Linked DNA regions of Nodosilinea sp. E11. The protein of the gene in region 1 binds, or shares a complex with, the protein of each later gene. Links are inferred from orthologs where the notes say so. Each region holds a gene or a part of one and is shown in the gene's direction. Other genes may lie near its edges.

Region 1 (3,586 bases):
GGCAGACCAGCACTGTTGACGTCGGAGTTAATAAAGACCCGCGCCATCAGCACCGCTGCCCCCAGGGCAAGCGTGGTTTTTTGCAGAATCGGCAGCGATCGCCCCACGGCCCGGCCCAGATCACTGGGTTTCATCTGGTGCAGAACGTAGGTGATGGCCACCACGAGCAAAAACATGGTGGCGGGGAGGTAGAGCGGCGTCGAGGCCACCGTGATGGTGGTGCCAAACATGCCAGTCCACGCCGCCCGTAGGCCCTGAAGCCAGCCCTTGAGCGGCAGCTGCGTCAGGCGTGACAGCACCAGCAGCACCCCGAGGAAGACGTAGGGCAGCCAGGCTTTGAACACCGTCATTCCCGCTGGTGGCGGAGTGAGCGATGGCATCACGGTTCCTGACCACGTCTCGGGCCAAGTCTCTTCAGCCGGGAACTGCCATGGCTGCTCAGGTTGCAGCCAGCCTTGGCGAATGATCGTGACGACAATGGCCAGCCCCACCAGCCCACCGATCATCGAGGGGAACTCTGGGCCTAAAAAGATGGCCGTCAAGGCGTAGGGTACCGTAAAGGCCAATCCTGCCACCAGGGCAAACTTCCACAGGCGTGGACCCTCAGCCCTGGCCTGGCCCTCACCAAAAGTGCGGGTAATGATCACCACCAGCAGCAGCGGCACAAAGGTGCCGATCGCCGCATGGAGCAGCGCAGCCCGGCTACCCACCTGGGCAATAAACTCCATCAGGCTTAGGTTTTGGGCCGATAGGGCGGCCTCTACCGCTGTGGCCCCGCCCAGCCCCGCCTCCATGCCAAACACTAGGGGGGTGCCCACTGCTCCAAAGGTCGAGGGGGTACTCTGAATAATCAGCGCGGCCATCACCGCCGCCATCGCCGGGAACCCCACCGCTACCAGCAGCGGCACACAGATCACCGCCGGAGTGCCAAACCCCGAGGCCCCTTCGATAAAGCTGCCAAACAGCCAGGCAATCACGATCATCTGCACCCGGCGATCGGGCGACAGCGCCAGCAAACTCTGACGAATCACCGCGATCGCCCCGGAGGCTTGCAGCACGTTGAGCAGTAAAATTGCCCCAAACACAATGAAGAGAATTTCGGCCGCGATCGCCACCCCCTGCACCAGCGACGCCGCGATATAGTTCACCGGCACCCGCCAGGCCAGACCTGCCGCCAGTGCCGTTACCACCAGCGCCCCTGGCATGGCTTGACTGGCCGGGCGGCGAGCTACCACCAGCAGCAAAAAAACCGTTAGCAGCGGAAGTAGAGCGACGAAAAACGCAAGAGTCAGGGGCATCTGGCCAGCGGCAAGTAGAGATGCTCAGAGGTTACTCTAATCTGGCGACCTGAGCAGGGAGACAATGGCATAGAATGTGCCGAGCCCCTACGCCCCTTCAATACTTCTTACCGAAACTTCCTATGAATCCCCGGCCTTCGCCCCGGTGGATGGGGAGAGATGACGGTAGAATCTAAAAAACTGTTTTTTCCTCGTTAGAGTCAATCGTACCGTTGCTAAGGACTGGCCCATGAATCAAGGAATTGACCTACAGGGTAGCTTCGTCAATACCCTAGTTGATCTGGGGTTACCCGCTGGAGCGGCTAAAGCCCTGTGGCTACCTCTGCCCATGGTGGTCATTCTGGTTGGGGCCACGGTAAGTATCTTTGTGACGGTATGGCTAGAACGCAAGATTTCTGCCGCCGCTCAGCAGCGGATTGGGCCAGAATTTGCCGGTCCCCTGGGCACCCTCCAGGCCGCCGCCGACGGCATCAAGCTGATTTTTAAAGAAGACATTACCCCCGCCAAGGCCGACCCCATTCTGTTTACCCTGGGGCCTGCGATCGTGGTGATTCCGGTCTTTTTGTCCTACCTCATTGTGCCCTTTGGCCAAAATCTGGTGATTACCGACATCGGCGTGGGCATCTTCCTCTGGATTGCCCTCTCCAGCATCGCCCCCATTGGCCTATTGATGTCGGGCTATTCCTCCAACAATAAGTACTCCCTACTGGGAGGGTTGCGAGCGGCGGCCCAGTCCATCAGCTACGAAATTCCCATGGCCCTGGCGGTATTAGCGGTGGTGCTAATGTCCAATAGCCTGAGCACCATCGACATTGTCAACCAGCAGTCGGGCTACGGCATCCTGGGCTGGAACATCTGGCGGCAACCGGCTGGGTTCTTGATCTTCTGGATCGCGGCCCTGGCGGAGTGCGAGCGTTTGCCCTTTGACCTCCCCGAGGCCGAAGAAGAGCTGGTGGCGGGCTACCAGACCGAATATACCGGCATGAAGTTTGGCCTGTTTTATGTGGGTTCCTACGTCAACCTGGTGCTGTCGGCGCTGATCGTCTCCATCCTTTACCTGGGCGGTTGGGAATCGCCGGTTTCGGTTAGCTGGTTAGCTAGTCTGATTGGGGTGAGCGAAACCACTCCCTGGCTCCAGGTGATTACCGCCTCCTTAGGCATCATGATGACCTTGTTTAAGGCCTATGCCCTGGTCTTTATTGCCGTGCTGCTGCGGTGGACCGTGCCCCGCGTTCGCATTGACCAGCTGCTCGACTTTGGCTGGAAGTTTTTGCTGCCGGTTTCTCTGGTGAACCTGCTGCTGACGGCAGCGCTCAAGCTCACCTTTCCCATGGCCTTTGGTGGCTAGCCCCGAGCCACTGCCTTACCCTATAGGTAGGGATGACTAGCACTACCCCACTCAATCACCTGTAAAACTCTGGAGGTCACCCCCCCATGCTGGGTTTTCTCAAACAAGTCAGCGACTACGCCAAAGAAAGCTTACAGGCGGCCAAATACATCGGCCAGGGGCTGTCTGTTACCTTCGACCACATGAGCCGCCGCCCGGTCACGGTGCAGTATCCCTACGAGAAGCTAATTCCCTCTGAGCGGTTTCGAGGGCGGATTCACTTTGAGTTTGATAAGTGTATTGCCTGTGAGGTTTGCGTACGGGTGTGCCCAATCAACCTACCGGTGGTTGACTGGGAATTTGACAAAGCTACAAAGAAAAAAGATCTTAAGCACTACAGCATTGACTTTGGAGTATGCATTTTTTGCGGCAACTGCGTCGAGTATTGCCCCACCAACTGCCTTTCCATGACCGAAGAGTATGAGCTAGCCAGCTACGATCGCCACGAACTCAACTACGACAACGTGGCCCTCGGTCGTTTGCCCTACAAGGTCACCCAAGATCCGATGGTGACTCCCATGCGAGAGTTGGCCTACCTGCCTAAGGGTGTAATGGATCCCCACGATTTGCCCCCCAACGCGCGGCGGGCTGGGCAAATGCCTCAGGAGATTTTAGAAGCAGCCAAGGCCAAGGAAACCGCTGAGGCCAAACTCGAAGCGAAGGGCGATGCCACCAAAGCCGACTGAGGCACCGGATGCACCGCGGGAAGAATGCGCCAGGGGAAGTTCCGTGGTACATTCGCCTAAGCTAAAACCACTGCTGCAATAGCTCGATTTTTTATCAGGAGTTCAGGATTGTGACGCTAGCGGAAGGGGTACAACTCGTTGCCTTTGGCATACTGACCGCGATGACGCTGGGGGGTGCTCTGGGCGTGGTGTTGCTAGATAACATTGTCTACTCA
Region 2 (2,775 bases), 720 kb from region 1 along the record:
CCATCCTTGGTTTCAAGCAGGGTGTTGCGGTTGCCTACGATCCAGCCGTGGTTGGCGTCTTGGGTAAAGGCGACATCCGCCAAGGTGGCTTCTATTGGCACATTGACGAGCTCCCAAGGATGCACATCTGCGTCCGCCAAAAAGTAACCCGAGCAGCCGGTTGCTAGCACTACAGCTACCAGCATCACCAGGCCTCGCTTCAACCAGTCAAACGCAGCGTGCATAAATAATCAGAGCCCGTACTTTACTAAACAACAGTTCAAGAACAATCCGAGTTAAACCAGCGTAGAGCAAATTTTGCTCTCCCAAGTCCCCAGAGCCATTACTGAGCCACTTTCACCGCAAAAGAGCCCAGCGCCCCTACCTTAAGCCGTAGAGGCTAATAAAAAAGATGAAACCCAGCGCTAGAGCGCTAAAAATCAAAACATTTTTCTGCGCCGGAGTTAGGCGATTTACGCCCAGGCCGTAGTTCAGGTTTTCTTTAAATCCAGAAGGAGCATTGACGGGGCCGATATTGCTGAACTGCTTCTTAGAGGCCCCACACACCGGGCAGCGCCAGTTGATAGGGAGATCCTCAAAGGCTGTGCCTTGAGAAATCTTGGCCCGGCTGTCACCCTTCACCGGTTCGTAGGAGTAGCCACAGGCGCGGCACTCGTAGCAGTCCATTTCCTCTGGAGTCAGGACGGCAACCTCAGGAGCGCCCCCGTCAGGGACAGGAATCTCCTGCGAAGCAGCGGCTAAATTTTCAGGTTCAGGCAAATTAGCCGAAGGCTCAGACTCAACACTCATAGGACCAAGACACCTTAAGTTCAGCAAGAGCTAGAGGGGCAATGGGTAAAGTCTGCCCGTTTAAGACACTCTGACGGCTTGCCCAGGGCAAAAAGCTCGTTGTAAACAATTATGACACAGTTGGGCCGCTCGGCTCATGTAGACTAAGCCGCGTTCAAACTGGGCGATCGCACCCCCGTACTCCAGGTGCCCGGCCAACTCTGCTCCTGGTTTTTCAGCTAAATTGGCTTAGAATACACCTGAAGCGCATGGGCTGTTAATTCTTAGCTCTTGCTGTGTGTACTAGCTTCTAGGGTGGTGAACCTGTGTTCGTCTTATCTGGCTACGAGTATTTTTTAGTCTTTTTACTCATATCCTGTCTGGTGCCGGTGGCGGCCTTGACAGCCTCTAAATTGCTACGCCCGATCAGCCGTGGCCCCGCTCGCAGAACCACCTACGAGTCGGGTATGGAACCCATTGGGGGTGCGTGGATCCAGTTCAACATTCGCTACTATATGTTTGCCCTGGTCTTCGTGATCTTCGATGTAGAAACGGTGTTCTTGTATCCCTGGGCGGTGGCATTTAATCAGCTGGGCTTGTTAGCCTTTATAGAGGCACTGATTTTTATTGCCATCTTAGTTGTCGGTCTTGTGTACGCCTGGCGCAAAGGAGCCTTGGAATGGTCATGAATCCCCCTTCTGCTGCTGATCAGACTGGTCTGGCCCCAGGGGAAAGGCTGGCCAACCCTGCTGCTCCCCCAGCAATCACCCATGATCTGTCTGAAAATGTCATTCTGACGACCGTTGATGACCTCTACAACTGGTGTCGGCTGTCTAGCCTGTTTCCGCTGCTCTACGGCACCGCCTGTTGCTTCATTGAGTTTGCGGCGTTAATTGGCTCCCGGTTTGACTTTGACCGGTTTGGGCTACTGCCTCGGGCCAGTCCCCGGCAGGCTGATTTAATTATTACTGCTGGTACGGTAACCATGAAGATGGCCCCAGCTCTAGTGCGGCTCTACGAGCAGATGCCCGATCCTAAGTACGTGATTGCGATGGGAGCCTGCACCATTACCGGCGGTATGTTTAGCACCGACTCACCTTCGGCGGTACGTGGAGTTGACAAATTAATTCCGGTAGATGTGTACATTCCAGGTTGCCCGCCGCGACCTGAGGCCATCATTGACGCCATCATTAAGCTGCGTAAGAAGGTGGCCACCGAATCGATGCAAGATCGGGCTTACACCCTACAAACCCACCGCTTTTACGAACGCAGTCACGACCTCAAGACGGTGCCTCCGATTTTGACCGGACAGTACCTCCAGATGGGCACCCACTCCACGCCTCCGAAGGAGTTGATGGAGGCGATGGGGATGCCGATTCCTGAGACCGTGGCTGAGCTGGCCCCTGAACGTGAGGATTCCTAAATGGCTGAATCAGATACTCAATCGCCTTCCCCTGAACCATCGTCTGAGGGTAGCTCGGCACCTTTGGTCGAAGCTGGGGCAACCTCTAGCTGGCTTACGGAAAATGGGTTTGACCATGATCTAGAACCTCGAGATCACTTAGGGGTCGAGATTATTAAGGTTAACCCTCAATTTTTAATCCCCATTTGCACGGCGCTGTACGCCTACGGCTTTAATTATCTTCAGTGCCAGGGGGCCTACGATGATGGCCCTGGCAAAGACCTGGTGAGCTTTTATCACCTAATCAAGCTGGACGACAACGTCGATCGGCCCGAGGAAGTGCGCGTGAAGGTGTTTTTGCCTCGCCACGACCCTCGGGTGCCCTCGGTGTACTGGATTTGGAAAGCCGCTGACTGGCAAGAGCGGGAGAGCTACGATATGTACGGCATTATTTACGAAGGGCATCCCAATCTTAAGCGGTTGCTAATGCCAGAAGACTGGGTAGGCTGGCCCCTGCGTAAAGATTACATTTCCCCAGATTTCTACGAACTTCAAGATGCCTACTAAGGCAACGTTGAAAAAGGCTACCCCAGGGTGGCCTTTTT
Region 3 (2,864 bases), 720 kb from region 1 along the record:
CGCCCAGGCCGTAGTTCAGGTTTTCTTTAAATCCAGAAGGAGCATTGACGGGGCCGATATTGCTGAACTGCTTCTTAGAGGCCCCACACACCGGGCAGCGCCAGTTGATAGGGAGATCCTCAAAGGCTGTGCCTTGAGAAATCTTGGCCCGGCTGTCACCCTTCACCGGTTCGTAGGAGTAGCCACAGGCGCGGCACTCGTAGCAGTCCATTTCCTCTGGAGTCAGGACGGCAACCTCAGGAGCGCCCCCGTCAGGGACAGGAATCTCCTGCGAAGCAGCGGCTAAATTTTCAGGTTCAGGCAAATTAGCCGAAGGCTCAGACTCAACACTCATAGGACCAAGACACCTTAAGTTCAGCAAGAGCTAGAGGGGCAATGGGTAAAGTCTGCCCGTTTAAGACACTCTGACGGCTTGCCCAGGGCAAAAAGCTCGTTGTAAACAATTATGACACAGTTGGGCCGCTCGGCTCATGTAGACTAAGCCGCGTTCAAACTGGGCGATCGCACCCCCGTACTCCAGGTGCCCGGCCAACTCTGCTCCTGGTTTTTCAGCTAAATTGGCTTAGAATACACCTGAAGCGCATGGGCTGTTAATTCTTAGCTCTTGCTGTGTGTACTAGCTTCTAGGGTGGTGAACCTGTGTTCGTCTTATCTGGCTACGAGTATTTTTTAGTCTTTTTACTCATATCCTGTCTGGTGCCGGTGGCGGCCTTGACAGCCTCTAAATTGCTACGCCCGATCAGCCGTGGCCCCGCTCGCAGAACCACCTACGAGTCGGGTATGGAACCCATTGGGGGTGCGTGGATCCAGTTCAACATTCGCTACTATATGTTTGCCCTGGTCTTCGTGATCTTCGATGTAGAAACGGTGTTCTTGTATCCCTGGGCGGTGGCATTTAATCAGCTGGGCTTGTTAGCCTTTATAGAGGCACTGATTTTTATTGCCATCTTAGTTGTCGGTCTTGTGTACGCCTGGCGCAAAGGAGCCTTGGAATGGTCATGAATCCCCCTTCTGCTGCTGATCAGACTGGTCTGGCCCCAGGGGAAAGGCTGGCCAACCCTGCTGCTCCCCCAGCAATCACCCATGATCTGTCTGAAAATGTCATTCTGACGACCGTTGATGACCTCTACAACTGGTGTCGGCTGTCTAGCCTGTTTCCGCTGCTCTACGGCACCGCCTGTTGCTTCATTGAGTTTGCGGCGTTAATTGGCTCCCGGTTTGACTTTGACCGGTTTGGGCTACTGCCTCGGGCCAGTCCCCGGCAGGCTGATTTAATTATTACTGCTGGTACGGTAACCATGAAGATGGCCCCAGCTCTAGTGCGGCTCTACGAGCAGATGCCCGATCCTAAGTACGTGATTGCGATGGGAGCCTGCACCATTACCGGCGGTATGTTTAGCACCGACTCACCTTCGGCGGTACGTGGAGTTGACAAATTAATTCCGGTAGATGTGTACATTCCAGGTTGCCCGCCGCGACCTGAGGCCATCATTGACGCCATCATTAAGCTGCGTAAGAAGGTGGCCACCGAATCGATGCAAGATCGGGCTTACACCCTACAAACCCACCGCTTTTACGAACGCAGTCACGACCTCAAGACGGTGCCTCCGATTTTGACCGGACAGTACCTCCAGATGGGCACCCACTCCACGCCTCCGAAGGAGTTGATGGAGGCGATGGGGATGCCGATTCCTGAGACCGTGGCTGAGCTGGCCCCTGAACGTGAGGATTCCTAAATGGCTGAATCAGATACTCAATCGCCTTCCCCTGAACCATCGTCTGAGGGTAGCTCGGCACCTTTGGTCGAAGCTGGGGCAACCTCTAGCTGGCTTACGGAAAATGGGTTTGACCATGATCTAGAACCTCGAGATCACTTAGGGGTCGAGATTATTAAGGTTAACCCTCAATTTTTAATCCCCATTTGCACGGCGCTGTACGCCTACGGCTTTAATTATCTTCAGTGCCAGGGGGCCTACGATGATGGCCCTGGCAAAGACCTGGTGAGCTTTTATCACCTAATCAAGCTGGACGACAACGTCGATCGGCCCGAGGAAGTGCGCGTGAAGGTGTTTTTGCCTCGCCACGACCCTCGGGTGCCCTCGGTGTACTGGATTTGGAAAGCCGCTGACTGGCAAGAGCGGGAGAGCTACGATATGTACGGCATTATTTACGAAGGGCATCCCAATCTTAAGCGGTTGCTAATGCCAGAAGACTGGGTAGGCTGGCCCCTGCGTAAAGATTACATTTCCCCAGATTTCTACGAACTTCAAGATGCCTACTAAGGCAACGTTGAAAAAGGCTACCCCAGGGTGGCCTTTTTGTTGCCCAAAAATCACCTTAGCTGTGAGACAGGCGGGTGACAAAGCTGCGGAGGCACTCCCCGACAGGGTAAGATCTGACCTTGATTGAGCAAGTGAGAGGACAGACCCCTGAAAACCCGCGTTATTATCGTGCGCCACGGGCAGAGCACCTACAACCAGCTAAAGCGTATCCAAGGCCACTGCGACGAATCAGAATTGACCCCGATGGGCGAGGCCCAGGCATTGCAGGTGGGGCAGGCTCTGGCAGGCATTCCCTTTGATGCGGTATGGGCTAGCCCTCTCAAGCGCGCCCGCAAGACAGCAGAGCTGATCGTCAGTGAGCTACAAAAGGCCACGCCTGGGCTGGCAGCCCCTACCTTTACCGATGAGCTCAAGGAAATTAGCCTGCCGCTGTGGGAGGGGATGGCGTTTACCGAGGCGGAGGGCCAGTATGCCGAAAGCTTTTATCAGTGGCGCACTGACCCAGCCAACTTTGTGATGGCTGTGCCCCACCCGGAAGGGACTACGGTTGATTTTTATCCCATTCGTGAGCTGTACCAGCAG

The links. Proteins that work in one complex are often made in the same cells at the same time.
Region 2: the proteins of nuoH (region 1) and ndhC are in contact, whole or in part, in a cryo-EM structure (PDB 6KHJ), measured with the Thermosynechococcus vestitus proteins. The link is inferred for Nodosilinea sp. E11 from one-to-one orthologs. Residues at the interface, in WP_126985484.1 of Thermosynechococcus vestitus: Gln8, Lys26, Trp29, Leu30, Pro33, Met34, Met37, Leu38, Leu83, Ile84, Phe85, Lys86, Glu87, Asp88, Val89, Leu90, Pro91, Ala92, Thr100, Ala104, Val107, Ile108, Phe111, Leu112, Tyr114, Ile115, Ile125, Ser126, Leu128, Phe133; in WP_126986108.1 of Thermosynechococcus vestitus: Gly6, Tyr7, Glu8, Tyr9, Phe10, Gly12, Phe13, Leu14, Ile16, Cys17, Ser18, Pro21, Ala24, Leu25, Ala27, Ser28, Leu31, Arg32, Pro33, Ser35, Arg40, Leu41, Thr42, Thr43, Tyr44, Glu45, Ile51, Gly53, Ala54, Trp55.
Region 3: the proteins of nuoH (region 1) and RRF56_RS20700 are in contact, whole or in part, in a crystal structure (PDB 6Y11), measured with the Thermus thermophilus proteins. The link is inferred for Nodosilinea sp. E11 from one-to-one orthologs. Residues at the interface, in WP_096411122.1 of Thermus thermophilus: Arg36, Val44, Arg45, Met46, Gly47, Pro48, Asn49, Arg50, Val51, Leu57, Gln58, Ala61, Asp62, Ile64, Lys65, Ile67, Phe68, Lys69, Glu70, Ile72, Val74, Glu223, Ala224, Glu225, His233, Thr234, Glu235, Tyr236, Ser237, Trp241; in WP_096411117.1 of Thermus thermophilus: Arg16, Glu17, Gly18, Leu24, Leu27, Val28, Trp30, Gly31, Arg32, Asn34, Ser35, Trp37, Thr54, Asp55, Ala56, Asp59, Ala61, Arg62, Phe63, Gly64, Glu66, Val67, Phe68, Arg69, Ala70, Ser71, Arg73, Gln74, Ala75, Asp76.

Annotation. Positions count from the first base shown.
Region 1 is NZ_CP136520.1:3,446,783-3,450,368, forward strand. Bases 789-3,586 are described here. They hold nuoH (NADH-quinone oxidoreductase subunit NuoH), read left to right. Parts: upstream 789-1,527; coding sequence 1,528-2,646; downstream 2,647-3,586. Other genes in these bases: RRF56_RS17465 (L-lactate permease), read right to left, coding at 789-1,298; ndhI (NAD(P)H-quinone oxidoreductase subunit I), read left to right, coding at 2,736-3,371; RRF56_RS17480 (NADH-quinone oxidoreductase subunit J), read left to right, coding at 3,482-3,586. In the rest of the region: more of RRF56_RS17465, read right to left, coding at 1-788. UniProt on the Escherichia coli protein: NDH-1 shuttles electrons from NADH, via FMN and iron-sulfur (Fe-S) centers, to quinones in the respiratory chain. The immediate electron acceptor for the enzyme in this species is believed to be ubiquinone.
Region 2 is NZ_CP136520.1:4,167,226-4,170,000, forward strand. It holds ndhC (photosynthetic/respiratory NAD(P)H-quinone oxidoreductase subunit C), read left to right. Parts: upstream 1-1,094; coding sequence 1,095-1,457; downstream 1,458-2,775. Other genes in the region: RRF56_RS20685 (photosynthesis system II assembly factor Ycf48), read right to left, coding at 1-224; RRF56_RS20690 (rubredoxin), read right to left, coding at 361-666; RRF56_RS20700 (NADH dehydrogenase subunit K), read left to right, coding at 1,448-2,191; RRF56_RS20705 (NAD(P)H-quinone oxidoreductase subunit J), read left to right, coding at 2,192-2,737. UniProt on the Escherichia coli protein: NDH-1 shuttles electrons from NADH, via FMN and iron-sulfur (Fe-S) centers, to quinones in the respiratory chain. The immediate electron acceptor for the enzyme in this species is believed to be ubiquinone.
Region 3 is NZ_CP136520.1:4,167,681-4,170,544, forward strand. It holds RRF56_RS20700 (NADH dehydrogenase subunit K), read left to right. Parts: upstream 1-992; coding sequence 993-1,736; downstream 1,737-2,864. Other genes in the region: RRF56_RS20690 (rubredoxin), read right to left, coding at 1-211; ndhC (photosynthetic/respiratory NAD(P)H-quinone oxidoreductase subunit C), read left to right, coding at 640-1,002; RRF56_RS20705 (NAD(P)H-quinone oxidoreductase subunit J), read left to right, coding at 1,737-2,282; RRF56_RS20710 (histidine phosphatase family protein), read left to right, coding at 2,451-2,864. UniProt on the Escherichia coli protein: NDH-1 shuttles electrons from NADH, via FMN and iron-sulfur (Fe-S) centers, to quinones in the respiratory chain. The immediate electron acceptor for the enzyme in this species is ubiquinone.